Regions from separate parts of the Enterobacter sp. CP102 genome, predicted to be linked through region 2. Evidence: riboswitches for the same ligand, from Rfam matches in the RefSeq annotation. Region 2 holds a riboswitch; each other region holds the start of a gene.
What was found. Region 2 has a riboswitch for thiamine pyrophosphate ahead of thiM (hydroxyethylthiazole kinase). Riboswitches for the same ligand answer to the same signal wherever they lie in the genome.
Positions count from the first base shown of each region.

Region 1 (6,499 bases), 2.3 Mb from region 2:
CGGCGCTGCTGCTGTGGCTGGCGGTTTGGCTGTGCTGGCGCCTGTGGCGTAGCGCTAAAGCGGGAGTGGATCGTCTGACGCACTACCTTCCTCGCCAGCGGCTAATCTGGCTGTCTCCTCTGATGCTCGGCATCGCGGTTGTGGCGCTGGTCGCGCTGATTCGCCATCCGCTGATGCCGGTCTATGCAGAGATTCTGCTGAAAGTGGTGAGCCGCTAACTGCCGGGCGGCACTGCGTTTGCCCGGCCTACGGTTTTATTCCCAGTAGTTCAGAAGCGGTGACTTTTCCGTTTACCAGTTCTTCTGTTTCACCATCCCACATAATACGTCCCTCCGCGATCACCACCGATCGCGGCGCAATACGCGCGGCATCTTCAATGCTGTGGGAAACCATCAGCATGGTGAGCTGCTGGTGCTTGCAGACGTCCTGCACCAGGGCGAGCATCTCCTGGCGCAGCGCCGGGTCGAGTGCGGAAAATGGTTCATCAAGCAGCAGCACCGGCTGCTCGCGTACCAGGCAGCGGGCCAGGGCAACGCGCTGGCGCTGGCCGCCAGACAGTTCACCCGGCAGCCTGTCAATAAACGCTGTTAGCCCCATCTGCACGGCGATGGAGTCCAGTTTCTGCCGCTGCGCGGCGTTGAGTTTTAGCCCCGGGTTCATTCCCAGCGCGATGTTTTGCCACACCGTCAGGTGGGTAAACAGGTTATTTTCCTGAAACAGCATCGACACCGGGCGTCGTGCCGGTGGCGTGTGGGTATGATCCTGACCTTCAATGAGAATCGACCCGCTTGCCGGTTGCAGAAAACCGGCAACCAGATTAAGCAACGTGCTCTTTCCGGCTCCGCTTGGGCCAAGAACGGCAATCATCTCACCCTGTTGTGCGGAAAGGGTGAAACGCATTGGCAGATGCTGGTAAAGCCAGGTGACATCAATCAGTTTTAACATCTCGCCCCGGGAGTTTTTCGATAACGGTAAATAAGGCAAAGCACAGCAGCAGAAGTAACAGTGCCGTCACGGCGCCATCCTGACTGCGATAAGAGCCAATTTGCTGGTACAGCCAGAATGGCAGCGTGCGGAAATCATCATTACCAAATAACGCTACAACGCCAAAATCACCAATCGATAATACGCTGGCGAAGGCTAACGCCTGTGCCAGCGGGCGCTTCAGCGCGCGGAGTTCTACAACCTTCAGGCGCTGCCAGCCCTGCATTCCCAGCGACTGACACAACAAACTGTAGCGGCTGTTGATATCGCGCATGGGGTTTTCCAGCACTTTGAGTGCGTAGGGAATAGCCATCAGCGCGTTGGTGAAAATCACAATGCCGTCTGCGCTTTCGGGCAGGCCCACGGTGGTGTTGAAGAGTAAAAAGAAACCTGTAGCCAGCACAATACCTGGCATTGCCAGAATCAGCATTCCTGTCAGTTCCAGGGCTTGTCCGGCTTTGCGTGCCTGTCGGGCATAAAGTTCGCGGCTACTCCAGAGCAACATCATGGTCAGGATAACGCACAACAGCCCCGCCGCCAGCGCGATTCGTAATGAGGTAAATGTCGCCTGCCAGAGCACCGGCTGTTGTAATACGGCCAGAATATTCAGGTTCAGGCCATCCACCACCACCGCCAGAAGTGGCGGCAGCAGAAGCAAAAGCGCCAGCGCAATCAGCGTGAAATCGGTGAGGCGGCTGCGCAGGCTATCCTGCGGATCGCGCCAGCCTGGAATCTGATTCGCCCCAGGCGGGATGGCTTTGCTCAGACGCTGGCTCAGTAATACCAGTACCAGGCAGCAGAGCATCTGTACGATCGCCAGTAGCGCCGCGCGCCCGGGATCGTAGTCGTAGCTCAGGGCCTGATAGATAGCCAGCTCAATCGTGGTGGCCTGTGGGCCGCCGCCAAGCGAGAGCACGGTCGCGAAGCTGGCAAAACAGAGCATAAAGATCAGGGCAGCTACCGGGGGAATTTGCCGACGCAGCCAGGGCCATTCAACGAAACGGAAGAACGACCACCCGCGCATATCCAACTGGGCGGCAAGCTGGCGTTGCTCACCGGGGATGCTTTCCAGCGCCTGTAAAAAGAGTCGCGTGGCCATCGGCATATTGAAAAAGATGTGCGCCAGCAGAATGCCTTTCAGCCCATATGGGGAGAAGGTCCACTCCAGGCCCAGCAGGGTAAAGAGCGAGGCCAGCCAGCCCTGACGGCCATAGACGCTGAGAATACCGAAAACGGCGACCAGCACGGGCAGGATCAGCGTCATGGCGCACAGTCGCAGCAATGCCTGTCTGCCGGGAAATCGTCTTCGGTAAAGTGCTCGTGCCAGAAAAATGGCGGGAATAACCGATAATAACGCCGAGAGAAACGCCTGCCAGAAAGAGAAACGAATGATGTGCCAGAGATAGCTATCGTGCCAGAGAGAGAGCAGATCGCTCTCTGGCGCGTTTAACCATAACGCAAGAAATGCCCCCAGACTTACCGCAACCATCAGGATGGCGGCGAGCAGCCCGGGGAGTAACCAGCCTGCAATTAACGGCTGACGGCGCGTTGCCATTCACTTACCCATGCTGCACGCTGTGCAGCAACCTGCTGCGGCGTAAACTCCAGTGAGGTTTGCGGTTTAGAAAGCTGATCAAAACCTGCCGGTAGCGCAACGCTGGTGACCGGATACATCCAGTTGCCTGTCGGGATAGCATTCTGGAACGCAGGAGAAACCATAAATTTCAGGAACTTCTCTGCCAGTTCTGGCTGCTTGCTGGCGGCGGTACGTGCTGCCACTTCCACCTGCAAGTAGTGGCCTTCAGCAAAGTTTGCTGCCGCGTAATTGTCTTTCTTCTCGGCAATAATGTGGTAAGCCGGAGAGGTGGTATAGCTCAGCACCAGGTCGCTTTCCCCTTTCAGGAACAGACCATAGGCTTCACTCCAGCCCTTCGTGACGGTGACGGTTTTCGCGGCCAGTTTCTGCCAGGCTTCCGGTGCTTTATCGCCATAGACTTTTTGCATCCACAGCAGCAGGCCAAGACCCGGGGTACTGGTGCGCGGATCTTCGTAAATCACGCGCCATTTCTGATCGCTTTCAACCAGCTCTTTCAGGCTTTTTGGCGGGTTCTTCAGCTTGTTTTTGTCATAAACAAAGGCAAAGTAGCCGTAATCAAAGGGAACGAAGGTGTCGTTTTTCCAGCCGCCAGGGACGCTGACGGCATCGGTTGCTACGCCGCTTTTGGCAAACAGCTTCGTTTGCGTGGCGGCGTCCAGCAGGTTGTTATCAAGGCCAAGCACCACGTCGGCTTTGCTGTTTTTCCCTTCCATACGCAGACGGTTAAGCAGCGAAACGCCATCTTCCAGCGCGACAAATTTCAGCTCGCAGTTACAGTCGGCTTCAAAGGCTTTTTTTACCACTGGGCCCGGGCCCCAGTCGGCCGAGAAAGAGTCGTAGGTGTAGACTGTCAGAACAGGCTTAGCAGCAGCAGGCAGTGCAAACAGCACCAGCAGAGGAAGAACTTTTTTTACCACTTTGCACCTCATAGTTGAGTGGCAAAGGATTTTGAGCGACAGCCTCAAATCCCTTCGCCGGCGTTATCCGGATCAGGTTCGACGGGTATTATCTCAGCGCACATCAGTGATGCAGCACCCCGTTGAGAACGGCGGTATTGTAATGATTTGGTGAATATTACGAAAGTGTTATGGCTCAGGGGGCGCAAACCACGCTGATTTAAAGTCAAACCAGCCCAGCGTGTTCATGCGTAAGCCGCGCATACTGCGCTGCCCCTGAATCATCAGCCAGTGGTGGATCAACGGCACGATGTTCTGCTGCGCCAGTAATTGCTGGCACCACGAGGCCAGATTCATCTCACCTGCGCGCCACTGGGCGGCGTCTTGCTGCCAGTCCCGGTCGATACAGTGCTGGATCAACGGCACCTCATACAGGTGCGAAAAGAGCGAGAAATCGAGCGGCAGGGTGAAGTTTGCGCTGTTCAGCCAGATGTCGCTCACCGCATCGCCGCGGTGCCACTCATCATAATCAACTTCCTGGATCTCCAGCGTCACCCCTACGGCTGCCAGCAGTTTCGTCATGATTCGGGCAATAAAGCGATGCTCTACGTGTTCGCGATAGAAGGTCAGGGTGATGGACTCCAGCCCGGCGGGTTTTTCGCATTGCACCGGGCGCGCATGGTGCCAGCGTGGCAACAGCCCATACGCCGGGAACCAGTAGGTCTGATACTGCTCTTCCGCGTGGTAAATCAGGTTGGAAGGGGCAAGCACATGGCTTATCCACTGACGAACTTCCTGATTGGCTCCGCGATGGGTGCGGCTATCAAACAGCAGATAGTAGCAGCCCTCTTCAAGACGGCTTTCGACCGCTTTCTCACCTGTGGTGGGGCCTTCGAGCGTCAGGCCGACGCTGAGCTCTTCGCTGATATCTGGCAATACCCAGACGTTCACTTCGTCGATCAGCGCCCGGTAACCAAAATAGTCATCAAAAGCGCGGATCTTAAGCTGGTTATTATTATTGCGTGAAACGGCGTAAGGCCCGGTACCAATCGGCTGGCTGGCAAAATTATTCAGGGAACTCCATTCGCCAGGCAAGATCATCGACGGCACATAGCCCAGAAGCCAGGGAAGCCATTTGTCTGGCTGCGACAGCTCAATATCCAGCGTCCAGGCGGTCGGCGAATGGATGTGGATGATGTGTGAGTAGAGCGGAAGCTTACGGGCGCGTTCCAGCGACGCGATGACATCGGCCATTTCCAGCTCACGACCGTGGTGGAAATGGATGCCGGGGCGTAAAAAAAAGCGCCAGTGGAGGGGGGAGAGTTGCTGCCAGTGGTGAGCGATATCCGCTTCCAGTTCCCCGTTTTCCTCATTTATGCGCGTCAGGCCGCTGAAGATTTGTCGCGCCATGTGGGTTTCTGAACGCCGTAACGCCGTACCGGGTAACAGATTTTTCATTGGCCGATAGTAGAGTACCCGCAGAATATGCCGCCCCTGGCGAAAGCTCCGCCCGAGATGTGACACCAGCATCTGACGTACGGCTGCCTTGTCGCCCACCAGTTGCACCAGCTGATCGATTCGGTCCTGCTCCAGCAGGTCTTCCGCGCGTTGTTGTTGCAGCGCAAGGCCGGTGTAGAGGAAGGTCAGACGTGAACGTTTACCGCGCCCGGCCTCTGCTTCCCAGTTTAGCCAGCCCTGCTGCTGCATGGTGTTGAGCAGGGTACGCATATGGCGGCGAGAGCAGTTCAGTAAATCGGCCAGCTCATTCAGCGTGGTGTCCTGGGATTGCCCTTCGCAGCATTGCCAGAGGCGGATAAATTGTTGTTGCAGACGACCAGAAGGCATAAAAGGGGAACTCCTGACAAAAAATCAGCAATTTATTTATCCCTATATTAAGCCAATAATTCTTCCCGATGAAGCGAGGAGGTAAATTATGAAGAGGTCTACCGCACGTCAGTTTTATCAGCAGTATTTTTCAGCGACAAAGGGAGTGTCCTGGCTGGCCCGCCAGTGTGCAGAGCAACGGCTGAAAATTTTGGAAGAATTGATGCAGTGGGACGTTACGAAATCGACCTCTTCTCGCTAACTCGCCTCGATCATGTGTGACTGAGTATTGGTGCTAATCACCCGCCAGCAAAATGTTTTTGCTGGCTTTTTTCGTTTACTATTTCACCCAATTTAAACCGCTTTCACAAGGATTTCGTATGCTCTGGTTGATGACGATGGGGCGACGCCTGAACGGCGTGTATGCCGCATTTATGCTGGTGGCTTTTATGATGGGTGTGGCGGGGGCGCTCCAGGCGCCTACGCTCAGCCTGTTCCTCAGCCGCGAAGTCGGGGCGCAGCCATTCTGGGTTGGCCTGTTTTACACCGTCAACGCCATTGCCGGGATCCTGGTCAGCCTGTGGCTTGCTAAGCGTTCCGACAGCCAGGGCGATCGCCGAAAATTGATCCTCTTTTGTTGCGCCATGGCCATCGGTAATGCCTTGCTGTTTGCCTTTAATCGTCACTATATGACGCTGCTCACCTGCGGCGTGCTGCTGGCGGCGCTGGCCAATACCGCCATGCCGCAGCTCTTTGCGCTGGCCCGTGAGTATGCAGACAGTTCTGCCCGCGAAGTGGTGATGTTCAGCTCGGTGATGCGTGCGCAGCTCTCTCTCGCGTGGGTTATTGGCCCACCGCTGGCATTTATGCTGGCGCTGAGTTATGGCTTTACGGTCATGTTTTCGATCGCGGCAGGGATTTTTGCCATCAGCCTTGTACTGATTGCCTTTGCGCTGCCTTCGGTTGCAAGGGTTGAGCAAACGCCAGACAAACTGGTTGCCCAGGTCAGCGGCTGGAAGGATAAAAATGTCCGGATGCTGTTTATCGCCTCCACGCTGATGTGGACTTGCAACACCATGTACATCATCGATATGCCTTTGTGGATCAGTAGTGCGCTGGGTCTACCGGACAAACTTGCGGGCATCCTGATGGGGACGGCCGCAGGGCTTGAGATCCCGGCGATGATTCTGGCGGGTTA
Region 1 is NZ_CP104014.1:740,070-746,568, forward strand. It holds gene N1249_RS03510 (DedA family protein) at 1-218, shown strand, start outside; gene thiQ (thiamine ABC transporter ATP-binding protein ThiQ) at 247-945, opposite strand; gene thiP (thiamine/thiamine pyrophosphate ABC transporter permease ThiP) at 929-2,539, opposite strand; gene thiB (thiamine ABC transporter substrate binding subunit) at 2,515-3,498, opposite strand; TPP riboswitch at 3,530-3,630, opposite strand; gene sgrR (HTH-type transcriptional regulator SgrR) at 3,667-5,322, opposite strand; gene sgrT (glucose uptake inhibitor SgrT) at 5,411-5,563, shown strand; gene N1249_RS03540 (sugar efflux transporter) at 5,682-6,499, shown strand, end outside.
Region 1: linked by a shared signal. The riboswitch ahead of thiB (thiamine ABC transporter substrate binding subunit) and the one ahead of thiM (hydroxyethylthiazole kinase) in region 2 are both predicted to bind thiamine pyrophosphate.

Region 2 (6,499 bases):
ATATTAAGGGCGTTATCGTCAATGACGTGGTGAGATCGGCGGTGAGTTATTACAGCGCTGGCTACAACCTGCATGGCGATGATGATGAGAAGGTCACTTACGTGAAAGGGAAAAAACGCAGGGCGGGAAACAGATAAAGGGTAGGTAAGAAGAAACGGGTGAGGGCGAATGCCCGCACCCGTTAGCAATATTACTTCGCCAGAACTTCCTGCGCAGTACGCTCAACCAGAGACAGCAGGACTTTGATGTCCTCCAGCGTCACGGTTGGGTTCAGCAGAGTCAGCTTCAGGCAGGTGACGCCGTTATGCTCGGTGACACCGACGTTGGCACGGCCGGATTCCAGCAGCGCATCGCCGATTTTCTGGTTCAGCAGCGCAATGCCCGCGTCATCCATCTGCATCTGCGGACGGAAGCGGAACAGCACGCTTGCCAGCTGAGGTTGCATCACCAGTTCAAGAGCTGACTGCTCTTTCACATACGCAGCAACCTGCTGTGCCAGGGTTACACCGTGATCGATGATCGCAGCGTATTGCTCCTGACCCAGTGCTTCCAGGCTCATCCACAGTTTCAGCGCATCGAAACGACGCGTGGTTTGCAGAGACTTGGATACCAGGTTAGGCACGCCAGCTTCTTCGTCGAACTCAGAGTTCAGGTACGCCGCCTGATAGCGCATCAGCTCATAGTGACGCGCTTCTTTCAGCAGGAACGCGCCGCAGCTGATGGTCTGGAAGAACTGCTTGTGGAAGTCCAGGGTAATGGAATCCACCAGCTCGATGCCGTCCAGATAGTGACGATACTGCTCAGACATCAGCAGCGCGCCGCCCCAGGCCGCATCAACGTGTACCCAGATATTCTGCTTCGCCGCCAGCTCAGCAATCGCGCGCAGCGGATCGATAGCACCGGCATCGGTCGTACCTGCTGTCGCGACAATCGCCAGGATCTGTTCGCCGTTGGCGTTGCACTGCTCAATTTTCGCCGCCAGATCGCTCAGATCCATACGGGAGAATTCGTCAGTTTTCACCTGCACCACGGACTGGTAACCCAGGCCCATCAGCGCCATGTTTTTCTGCACGGAGAAATGCGCGTTTTCGGAGCACAGCACGCGAATTTTACGCAGATCGCCAACCAGACCATCTTGCTGGACAGAGTGGCCCAGACGCGCAAAGAACGCATCACGTGCCAGCATCAGCCCCATCAGGTTGCTCTGGGTGCCGCCGCTGGTGAAGACACCTGCGTCGCCAGCCTGATAACCCACGCGGGTACGCAGCCATTCGATCAGTTTGATTTCGATGATGGTTGCGGACGGGCTTTGATCCCAGGAGTCCATACTCTGGTTAGTTGCGTTAATCAGCACTTCCGCTGCCTGGCTTACCACCAGGCTTGGGCAATGCAGGTGCGCAACACACTGCGGGTGATGAACGGACAAACTGTCTTTCAGGAAGAACTCAACGGCACGTTCAATCGCCGCGTCGTTGCCCAACCCCTTCGGGTTGAAATCCAGCTTAATACGGTCGCGCAGTTCCGCGACCGTTTTGCCCTGATACATCTCAGGCTGTTTCAGCCACTGCATCACAGCCTGAGTGCTTTGTTCAATCGCCTGCTGGTAAGCTTCAATGCTCTGCGCAGAGGAGAACAAAATTGGGTTTGAATCAGACATCGTAATCAATAACTCCGGTTACGCCGGGCGAACGCCCGCAGCAAGCAGTGCCTGCTCGAATTTATCCAGGAAGATCTTCAGCTCTTCATCGCTGATCAGCAGAGAAGGCAGCAGACGCAGCACAATGCCGTTACGACCGCCACGTTCCAGAATCAGACCGGCTTCGAAGCACTTCTTCTGAATCAACGCAGACAGCTCGCCATCACCCGGGTAGCAACCCATGTGGTCAGCCGCTTCGTGTGGCTTAACGATCTCGATACCGATCATCATGCCCAGACCACGAACGTGACCGATTACCGGATAACGTTTTTGCAGCTCAGCCAGCTGTGCTTTCAGCCATTCGCCTTGCGCAGCCACTTTGCCCGCGATGTTCTGGTCTTTGAGGATTTTCAGCGTCGTCAGACCGGTTGCCATCGCCAGCTGGTTGCCGCGGAAAGTACCGGTGTGGTGACCTGGAGCCCATGCGTCGAACTGCTTTTTGATACCGAGCACGGCCAGTGGCAGACCGCCACCTACAGCTTTGGACATCACGATGATGTCTGGCTCGATGCCTGCGTGTTCGAAGGCGAAGAATTTACCGGTACGGGCAAAGCCTGCCTGAACTTCGTCGAGGATCAGCAGAATTCCGTGTTCCTGAGTCACTTTACGGATGCGCTGCAACCACTCAGCCGGAGCCGGGTTCACGCCGCCTTCGCCCTGAACCGCTTCCAGAATAACGGCAGCAGGTTTGCGCACGCCGCTTTCTACATCGTTGATCAGGTTATCGAAGTAGTAAGTTAGCGCTTTCACGCCCGCTTCACCGCCGATACCCAGTGGGCAACGGTACTGGTGCGGGTAAGGCATGAACTGAACTTCTGGCATCATGCCGTCAACCGCTTCTTTCGGAGACAGGTTGCCGGTCACGGACAGTGCGCCGTGGGTCATACCGTGGTAACCACCAGAGAAGCTGATGATACCGCTACGGCCGGTGACTTTTTTCGCCAGTTTCAGTGCTGCTTCAACAGCATCGGCGCCAGATGGGCCGGTGAACTGCAGGCAATACTCTTTGCCCTGACCAGGCAGCAGAGACAGCAGATATTCGGAGAACGCGTCTTTCAACGGCGTAGTCAGATCCAATGTATGTAACGGCAAGCCGCTGGTAATGACATTTTGGATGCTTTTCAGCACATCAGGGTGGTTATGGCCAAGCGCAAGGGTGCCTGCGCCTGCTAAACAGTCAAGGTATTCTTTATTATCTGCATCGGTGATCCACACGCCGTCTGCTTTAGTGATAGCTAAAGGCAGCTTGCGCGGATAACTCCTGACGTTAGATTCAAACTCGGCCTGACGGGCCAGATAGGTTTCGTTGCTTTTATGGGCATCTACGGTGTCAATACGGACTTTATCCGTCATCATATCACTCCTACAACCGCAGCTTCGTTATGCGCCACGATTGAATAAAAAGTTAAAAAACAGATGGGGGCCTGGAAAAAACGCCGCCAATATAGAGCCTTTTGCCACGGGGCTCAATGGTTAATTTGTTTACTGTTTTGTTACATGGCGCTCAGGGGGAGGAATATCCTCGTTTTGAGAAAGAAAGTAGTGAATTCTGATTAATAAAAACAGCATGTTACGCTGACTTCGTCGTGACTGTAAAAGTCGGGGATAGAGTGTTACAAATCGTGCCTTTTTTTGCCGGAAAAGGAGGCTTAATGCCTCCTCCGCTTCGTTATTTCTGTGTCACCTGCAAAAGTCCGTGCTCGCGTCCTTTGGCTTTATTCCACGAAGCATCCGTAATACCGTTCTCATCAAGGCTAATGGATATAACAAATCCGTTACCATGTATTTCATAAAAATTAGCATTCAGGCGTTTAACGGTCGCTTTTTTACCATTTACCGTTGCGCTAAAAAAGCCATTCGAAAGAGTGGCATTCAGTTCGTTCGAGGAAAACGACGCTTCACGCAGGGGATCGTGGACCTTAGCTTCTTGCGCATGTTGTACTGCTGCGGCGGCATTCTCCATCGCTTGCTTTTCAGCCGCTGCGTTTACCGCTGCCGTCCGGTTTTGCTCGGCAAGGTAGCAGGTATCGCGGCTGATGCCCTGCGCTTCGCATTTCGCCATCCGATCCGCCTGGGTTGTACAACCCGCCAGCGTTGAAAGGGTCACGGCTATCATCACTAACTTTTTCATTATATGACCTTGATTATTGAAAACGACACAGAATCAATTCGTTTATTTACCTGGCCGCTATAAGCACTGGTTTATTTGCGTAAAATAAATCACGCCAATAAAAATGCCCGTCGCAACCAGGCATAAAGACACTATTGCGCTATATATGATTAATTTCATCGAATTAATATCAATATGACGAGTAAGGAACGTCGTAAATATTATAAATTATCGTAGAACCTGTTTGAGTGTGTGTTTCTTTAGTAGCAACACTGATAACGGAGGACAACTATCCAATATCAGGACGGTCTCCATTTTGATGTAGATCACCTTTGTCACTATTAGATAAGCCCATGATTATATAAATGCTACATCCATAACATGTTGTTTTTGATGGGTATTGGTGAGTGGCGTACAAGCGGGGTAAATCAGGCTGAACGTTTAATTACTCATAAATCAATAACATTAAATGTATGCATTTAAATATAGTTGCAGCAAAAAATAATGGATAAAAATTTGATTGTTTAGCGTTGGTATCACTGAGGGAGCCGAAAGGGACAGGGCTTGCTATTACGTGTCGCTTACCTTAGTCTGCCCCTGTTACAGCATTTTGTGTAATTTGACTCGGGGTGCCCTTCTTTGTGAAGGCTGAGAAATACCCGTATTACCTGATCTGGATAATGCCAGCGTAGGGAAGTCAGATGCCTTCCCGGTCATCGCTTCTTCACGCAAGGCAGGAGCGAAATCATGCAGCCTGACCTGCTCGACTTACACGTTTTACATCAGTTCCGAACCCGTTCCCCGCTCACGCACTGCATGACCAACGATGTCGTGCAAACCTTTACCGCTAATGTGCTGCTGGCGCTTGGCGCCTCTCCGGCGATGGTCATTGAAGAGGAAGAAGCTGAACAGTTCGCCGCCTTTGCAGACGCGCTGCTGATTAATGTCGGCACACTGACCGCCCCGCGCGCGCAGTCGATGCGCCGGGCGATAGAGAGTGCCGTTGCCGCAGGTAAACCCTGGACGCTGGATCCGGTTGCGGTCGGCGCGCTCACGTTCCGCACCCGTTTTTGCCATCAAATCCTCGCGCTCAAACCTGCTGCTATTCGCGGTAATGCCTCGGAAATTCTGGCGCTTGCCGGAATGAGCGCCGGTGGCCGTGGCGTTGATACCACCGATACGGCCGCAAGCGCACTGCCCGCGGCGCAGGCGCTGGCGCGACAGACCAACGCCATCGTGGCGGTCACAGGGGAAGTCGATTACGTCACTGACGGGCTGCGAACCCATACGGTTACAGGGGGTGATCCGCTGATGACACGCGTTGTGGGAACCGGATGCGCGCTTTCGGCGGTGGTGGCTGCCAGCTGTTCATTGCCGGGTGACCGGCTGGATAACGTGGCAGCAGCCTGTGGGTTTATGAAGCGCGCAGGAACGGTCGCCATTCAACATTCCCGCGGTCCCGGCAGCTTTGCCAGTGCGTTTCTCGATGCGCTTTACACCCTGGAGGAACAGGCATGAAGCGGATTAATGCACTGACCATTGCCGGCACTGACCCAAGCGGCGGCGCGGGTATTCAGGCCGATCTGAAAACCTTCTCGGCGCTGGGGGCCTATGGCTGCTCGGTGATCACTGCTCTGGTGGCGCAAAACACGCGTGGCGTGCAGTCGGTTTATCGCATTGAGCCTGATTTTGTCGCAGCACAGCTGGACTCGGTGTTCAGCGATGTGCGCATCGACACCACAAAAATCGGGATGCTGGCGGAGACAGATATTGTTGAAGCGGTGGCTGAGCGGCTTAAACGTTACCAGATACAAAACGTGGTGCTTGATACCGTGATGCTGGCCAAAAGCGGCGATCCGTTGCTGCCTGTTTCTGCTGTCGAGACGCTGCGACAAAAACTGCTGCCGCAGGTGGCGCTGATCACGCCAAACCTGCCAGAAGCCGCAGCGCTGCTGGATGCGCCGCACGCGCGTAATGAACGCGAAATGAAAGAGCAGGGCAGCGCGCTGCTGGCCATGGGCTGCGGCGCGGTACTGATGAAAGGCGGCCATCTCGATGATGTTGAAAGCCCGGACTGGCTCTTTACCCGCGACGGGGAAATGCGTTTTACCGCGCCGCGGGTGCAGACCAAAAACACGCACGGTACGGGCTGTACGCTCTCGGCGGCGCTGGCGGCGCTGCGCCCGCGACATAATTCCTGGGCAGATACGGTGCAGGAAGCCAAAACCTGGCTCTCTGCGGCGCTGGCAAAAGCCGATACTCTGGAAGTGGGTCACGGTATTGGGCCGGTTCATCATTTTCATGCATGGTGGTAAGCCGTATACTGGCAGTAAACACCACGCCTGAGAAAACACAGATGGAACAAGCGCATACCCGGTTAATCGAGCAGCTTAACGAACGGATCGCCGCGCCGGACAACACGCCGCTGTACCTTAAGTTTGCCGAAACGGTCAAAAATGCCGTGCGCAGCGGCGTGCTGGAGCACGGGAATATTTTGCCGGGCGAACGCGATCTGAGCCAGCTGACCGGGGTGTCGCGCATCACTGTGCGTAAGGCGATGCAAGCGCTGGAAGAAGAGGGCGTGGTCACGCGCGCCCGGGGTTACGGCACGCAAATTAATAATATCTTTGAATATTCCCTCAAAGAGGCGCGCGGATTTTCTCAGCAGGTGGTGTTACGCGGGAAAAAGCCCA
Region 2 is NZ_CP104014.1:3,061,252-3,067,750, reverse strand. It holds gene N1249_RS14515 (polysaccharide biosynthesis tyrosine autokinase) at 1-137, shown strand, start outside; gene N1249_RS14510 (aspartate aminotransferase family protein) at 191-1,657, opposite strand; gene N1249_RS14505 (diaminobutyrate--2-oxoglutarate transaminase) at 1,676-3,052, opposite strand; gene N1249_RS14500 (hypothetical protein) at 3,366-3,827, opposite strand; TPP riboswitch at 4,422-4,518, shown strand; gene thiM (hydroxyethylthiazole kinase) at 4,554-5,324, shown strand; gene thiD (bifunctional hydroxymethylpyrimidine kinase/phosphomethylpyrimidine kinase) at 5,321-6,121, shown strand; gene N1249_RS14485 (GntR family transcriptional regulator) at 6,163-6,499, shown strand, end outside.

Region 3 (6,499 bases), 1.9 Mb from region 2:
ACTTGTGGTACTGCGCAGACAACCGGTGTACTGCCTCCACAAACGTGCCCGCGTGCTCTGGCGGCACATCCTGGTGAATGCCGTGACCGAGGTTAAAGACGTGACCTTCGCCCTGACCAAAGCCCGCCAGAATGGTTGCCACCTCTTCTTCGATACGCGCAGGCTGTGCATAGAGCATGGAGGGATCCATATTACCCTGCAGCGCCACTTTGTCGCCTACACGGCGACGCGCATCGGCGATATCGGTGGTCCAGTCCAGCCCAAGTGCGTCACAGCCCGTTGCTGCCATCGCTTCGAGCCACTGACCGCCACCTTTGGTGAACAACGTTACCGGTACGCGGCGGCCTTCGTTTTCACGCAGCAGGCCATCGACGATTTTGTGCATGTAATAGAGCGAGAATTGCTGATAATCACGCCCGGTCAGCACACCGCCCCAGGTATCGAAAATCATCACCGACTGCGCACCCGCTTTAATTTGAGCGTTCAGATACAGCGTGACGCTCTTCGCCAGCTTGTCGAGCAGCGCGTGCAGCGCCAGCGGCTCGGCATACATCATCTTTTTGATTACGGTAAAGGCTTTGCTGCTGCCACCTTCAACCATGTAAGTCGCCAGCGTCCACGGGCTGCCAGAGAAGCCAATCAGCGGCACTTCGCCTTTCAGCTCACGGCGGATAGTGCGTACCGCATTCATCACGTAGCCCAGCTCACCCTCAGGGTCAGGGATCGGCAGCTTATCGACGTCGGCTTTGCTCTTAATCGGAGAGGTGAAACGCGGGCCTTCGCCGGTTTCGAAATACAGCCCAAGCCCCATGGCATCAGGGATAGTCAGAATGTCCGAAAAGAGGATCGCTGCATCCAGTGGATAACGTCGCAGCGGCTGGAGCGTCACTTCACACGCCAGTTCCGCGTTTTTGCACAGCGACATAAAATCCCCCGCCTGGGCACGGGTGGCTTTGTACTCCGGGAGATAGCGGCCAGCCTGGCGCATCATCCACACCGGAGTGACATCAACGGGCTGGCGCAGCAGCGCACGCAGATAACGATCGTTCTTCAGTTCGGTCATTTTTGCAGTTCCTTAAGCGTCATGGCCTCAGTGTAACATGTCACTCAGCATCAGCCCGACACATTGCGACGGTATCTTCAATCAGCCGGCGCGCCACGGTGCCCGGCGGCGGTAACAGCGGTAAATCGTCGTAACGATACCAGTTCGCCTCCAGCAGCTCTTTCTGGTCGATAACAATCTCGCCGCTGTCGTATTCGGCCATAAAGGCGGTCATCAGTGATTGCGGGAACGGCCACGGTTGTGAAGTAACATAGCGCAGGTTTTTCACCTTAATGCCGCTCTCTTCCATAACCTCCCGTGCCACAGCCTGCTCCAGCGTCTCACCCACTTCAACGAATCCGGCTAACACGGTATGCACACCATTGCGATGACGGGTGTGTTGCGCCAGCAGGATAGAGTCTTCCCGGCGAATAGCAACGATGATGCACGGCGCGATTTGCGGGTAGTAGCGTTCCCGGCAGTGGCTGCACAGCATCGCCCATTCGGTTTTGCTCGGATGCATGGTATGGCCGCAATAGCCGCAGTATTTATGCGAGCGGTAAAACTCCGCCAGCTGCACACCGCGGCCAGCCAGCTGGAACAGCCCAACATCAAGATCGAGTACCTGACGAACCGATCCCATATCCTGACGGCGAGCCTGCAGGATCATCCACACCGGATCGCCCTGCCACTCGCCGATCCTCAGTGCAGGCTGGCCCACAAGATCGAATTTTTCTGCCGCGCCATAGGGTAATTCCCCAGCGGGCAACCATAATTTTTGTTCGTGACAGACTAACCACCAACCGAGATCTGATTTTTCAATAATACGATCCATATCTATTGCACTACCTTCGCTTCACTGACATGTTGTTAGCATCGTGGTTACATTTTGGATAAGCAGATTCAATTCTAAACCTTGTGGAGTCGAACATGTTAAACCAGCTGGAAAGCCTGACAGAGCGCGTTGGAGGAAGTAACAAACTGGTGGATCGCTGGCTACATGTACGCAAGCATCTGCTCGTGGCTTATTACAATCTGGTCGGCATTAAGCCTGGCAAAGAATCGTACATGCGCCTCAACGAAAAAGCGCTGGATGATTTTTGTCAGGGCCTGGTCGACTATCTGTCCGACGGCCATTTCAATATTTATGAACGCATTATCCGCGAAATGGAAGGGACAACGCCGTATTTAGCGGCCAGCAAACTCTATCCGCTGCTGGAAGCCAACACCCAGCAGATCATGGACTACTACGATTCCACGCTTGAGAACGCTATCGATCACGATAACTATCTTGAGTTCCAGCGGGCGCTGTCCGATCTTGGCGAGGCTCTGGAAGAGCGATTCACGCTGGAAGACAAGCTGATCGCCCTGGCGCTGGATAATGATTTGAACATCAGCAACGAAGAGAACGTCGCGCGCCCTGCTTGAGTTCTTAATCGTTAACGAGTAGTTTACAAACATTCGCCCCTCTCACGAGGGGGATTTTTCTTGTCGGAGTGCCCAGCGTTTGCAAAAACGCGGGCTGAGACCGTTAATTCGGGATCCGCGGAACCTGATCAGGCTAATACCTGCGAAGGGAACAAGAGTCACACTGCTGTTGTATCGCCCCCGGGCGATCTCCTCTTGCTTCATCCGTCGTCTGACAAGCCATGTCCTTCACTTTTGGAATGAGCTATGTCTACCACTAAACTGACCCGTCGCGAACAACGCGCACAAGCACAACACTTCATCGACACCCTGGAAGGCACCGCTTTCCCGAACTCAAAACGCATTTACATTACCGGCTCTCAGGCGGATATTCGCGTCCCGATGCGTGAAATCCAGCTTAGCCCAACGCTGATTGGTGGCAGCAAAGAAGATCCGCAGTTTGAAGATAACGAAGCGATCCCGGTGTATGACACCTCTGGCCCGTATGGCGACCCTGAGATTGCGATCAACGTTCAGCACGGTCTGGCAAAGCTGCGTCAGCCGTGGATTGACGCCCGTAATGACAGCGAAGAACTCAACGAGCAAAGCTCCGCGTATACCAAAGAGCGCCTGGCCGACGACGGCCTGGACGAGCTGCGTTTCGCCGGCCTGCTGACCCCGAAACGCGCCACTGCGGGCAAATGCGTAACCCAGCTGCACTATGCCCGCCGGGGTATCGTCACACCGGAAATGGAGTTCATCGCCATCCGCGAAAATATGGGCCGTGAACGTATTCGTGGTGAAGTGTTGCGCCATCAGCATCCTGGGGAAGGTTTCGGTGCGCGTCTGCCGGAAAACATCACCCCGGAATTTGTGCGTGACGAAGTGGCCGCCGGGCGCGCCATTATCCCTGCGAACATCAACCACCCTGAATCCGAGCCAATGATCATCGGGCGTAACTTCCTGGTGAAGGTCAACGCCAACATTGGTAACTCGGCGGTGACCTCTTCCATCGAAGAAGAGGTGGAAAAACTGGTCTGGTCTACCCGCTGGGGCGCAGACACGGTGATGGACCTCTCAACCGGGCGTTACATCCACGAAACCCGCGAGTGGATCCTGCGTAACAGCCCGGTGCCGATTGGTACGGTGCCCATTTATCAGGCGCTGGAAAAAGTAAACGGCATCGCCGAGAACCTCACCTGGGAAGCTTTCCGCGATACGCTGCTGGAGCAGGCTGAACAGGGTGTGGACTATTTCACCATCCACGCCGGTGTGCTGCTGCGCTACGTGCCGATGACAGCCAAACGCCTGACCGGGATTGTCTCGCGCGGCGGTTCAATCATGGCCAAATGGTGCCTGTCGCACCATCAGGAAAACTTCCTGTATCAGCACTTCCGCGAGATTTGCGAAATCTGCGCGGCCTACGACGTTTCGCTCTCGCTGGGCGATGGCCTGCGCCCGGGCTCGATTCAGGATGCCAACGACGAAGCGCAGTTTGCCGAACTGCACACGCTGGGCGAACTGACCAAAATTGCCTGGGAGTATGACGTGCAGGTGATGATTGAAGGCCCGGGGCATGTGCCTATGCAGATGATCCGTCGCAACATGACCGAAGAGCTGGAGCACTGCCACGAAGCGCCGTTCTACACGCTGGGGCCATTGACCACGGATATCGCGCCAGGCTACGACCACTTTACCTCCGGGATTGGCGCGGCGATGATCGGCTGGTTCGGCTGCGCCATGCTCTGTTACGTCACGCCGAAAGAACACCTCGGCCTGCCGAACAAAGAAGATGTCAAACAGGGTCTGATCACCTACAAAATTGCCGCCCACGCCGCGGATCTGGCGAAAGGCCATCCGGGCGCGCAAATCCGTGATAACGCCATGTCGAAAGCACGCTTTGAATTCCGCTGGGAAGATCAGTTCAACCTGGCGCTCGACCCGTTCACCGCCCGCGCCTACCACGACGAAACCCTGCCGCAGGAATCCGGCAAAGTGGCGCACTTCTGCTCCATGTGCGGACCGAAATTCTGCTCCATGAAAATCACCCAGGAAGTGCGTGATTACGCGGCGTCACAGGCTATTGAAGTGGGTATGGCGGACATGTCTGATAACTTCCGCGCAAAAGGCGGCGAAATCTACCTCAAAAAAGAGGAGGCGTAATGTATCAGCCCGATTTTCCACCGGTTCCCTTTCGGCTAGGGCTTTACCCGGTAGTGGATAGCGTTGCGTGGATTGCACGCCTGCTGGAGGCAGGCGTTCGCACCATCCAGCTGCGCATCAAAGATAAACGTGATGAAGAGGTGGAGGCCGATGTGGTCGCTGCCATTGAACTGGGGCGTCGTTATGACGCCCGCCTGTTTATCAACGACTACTGGCGACTGGCTATTAAGCACCAGGCTTACGGCGTGCACCTGGGTCAGGAAGACCTGGAGACAACCGATCTGGACGCTATCCGTAAAGCCGGTCTGCGTTTGGGGGTTTCAACGCACGACGATATGGAGATCGATGTGGCGCTCGCCGCACGCCCGTCTTATATCGCACTTGGCCACGTCTTCCCGACACAGACCAAACAGATGCCTTCAGCACCCCAGGGGCTTGGGCAGCTGGCCGGTCATATTCAGCGACTGACTGATTACCCAACCGTCGCCATCGGCGGTATCAGCCTTGAACGCACCCCCGCCGTGCTCGAAACCGGCGTGGGTAGTATTGCCGTCGTCAGCGCCATTACCCAGGCACCAGACTGGCAGGCGGCAACCGCACAGCTCTTAACGCTGGCAGGAGCAGGTGATGAATGATCGCGACTTTATGCGCTACAGCCGGCAGATCCTGCTGGAAGATATCGCCATCGACGGCCAGAAAAAGCTGCTTGGAAGCCGGGTGCTCGTTGTCGGGCTGGGCGGATTAGGGACGCCCGCCGCGCTGTATCTGGCAGGTGCGGGCGTGGGTACTCTGGTGCTGGCGGATGATGACGATGTTCATCTCAGCAACCTGCAACGCCAGATCCTCTTTACCACCGACGATATTAACCAGCCCAAAGCGCGTATCACCCGGCAGCGGCTGAACCAGCTCAACCCTGATATCGAACTTATCGCCCTGCAACAGCGTCTGGCGGGTGAAGACCTGCAACGCGAAGTGGCGCTGGCGGATGTGGTGCTGGATTGCACCGACAATATGGCAACCCGCCAGGCCATCAACGTCGCCTGCGTAACACATAACACGCCGCTTATCACCGCCAGTGCGGTCGGCTTCGGTGGGCAAATGATGGTGCTCACGCCGCCCTGGGCGCAGGGCTGCTATCGCTGCCTGTGGCCGGATGATGCAGAGCCGGAACGCAACTGCCGCACGGCGGGCATTCTTGGCCCGGTGGTAGGCATCATGGGGACATTGCAGGCGCTGGAGGCCATTAAGTTACTCAGCGATATGGAGACGGAGCGCAATACGCTGCGGCTGTTTGACGCCCGCTCGGGCGGCTGGCGGCATCTGGCGTTACACCGCGCAAGCCAATGCTCGGTGTGTGGAGGCCAGAATGCGCATTCTGTTTAATGACGAACCGCTGAAGTGCGACGACGGGCTGACCATCGCCGCGCTGCTCGAAAAATTGCGTCAACTGAAGCCGGGAACAGCCCTGGCACTTAATCAACAGATCCTGCCGCGCGAGCAGTGGGAGCATCAGCAGGTGCGCGACGGCGACAACATCCTGCTGTTTCAGGTTATCGCAGGGGGTTGAGATGTTACGTATTGCCGATAAAACCTTTGATTCACACCTCTTTACCGGAACCGGGAAATTCGCGTCACCGCAGCTGATGGTCGATGCCATCCGGGAGAGCGGTAGCCAGCTGGTGACGCTCGCCATGAAGCGCGTTGATCTGCGTAATCACAGCGATGCTATACTCGCGCCACTGCTGGCGGCTGGCGTGACCTTGCTGCCAAACACCTCCGGGGCCAAAACCGCAGAAGAGGCAATTTTTGCCGCCCAGCTGGCACGAGAAGCGCTGGGGACGCACTGGCTGAAACTTGAAATTCATCCTGACGCCCGCTGGCTGCTGC
Region 3 is NZ_CP104014.1:229,545-236,043, reverse strand. It holds gene hemE (uroporphyrinogen decarboxylase) at 1-1,063, opposite strand, end outside; gene nudC (NAD(+) diphosphatase) at 1,104-1,877, opposite strand; gene rsd (sigma D regulator) at 1,973-2,470, shown strand; TPP riboswitch at 2,525-2,638, shown strand; gene thiC (phosphomethylpyrimidine synthase ThiC) at 2,717-4,612, shown strand; gene thiE (thiamine phosphate synthase) at 4,612-5,247, shown strand; gene N1249_RS01100 (thiazole biosynthesis adenylyltransferase ThiF) at 5,240-5,995, shown strand; gene thiS (sulfur carrier protein ThiS) at 5,979-6,179, shown strand; gene thiG (thiazole synthase) at 6,181-6,499, shown strand, end outside.
Region 3: linked by a shared signal. The riboswitch ahead of thiC (phosphomethylpyrimidine synthase ThiC) and the one ahead of thiM (hydroxyethylthiazole kinase) in region 2 are both predicted to bind thiamine pyrophosphate.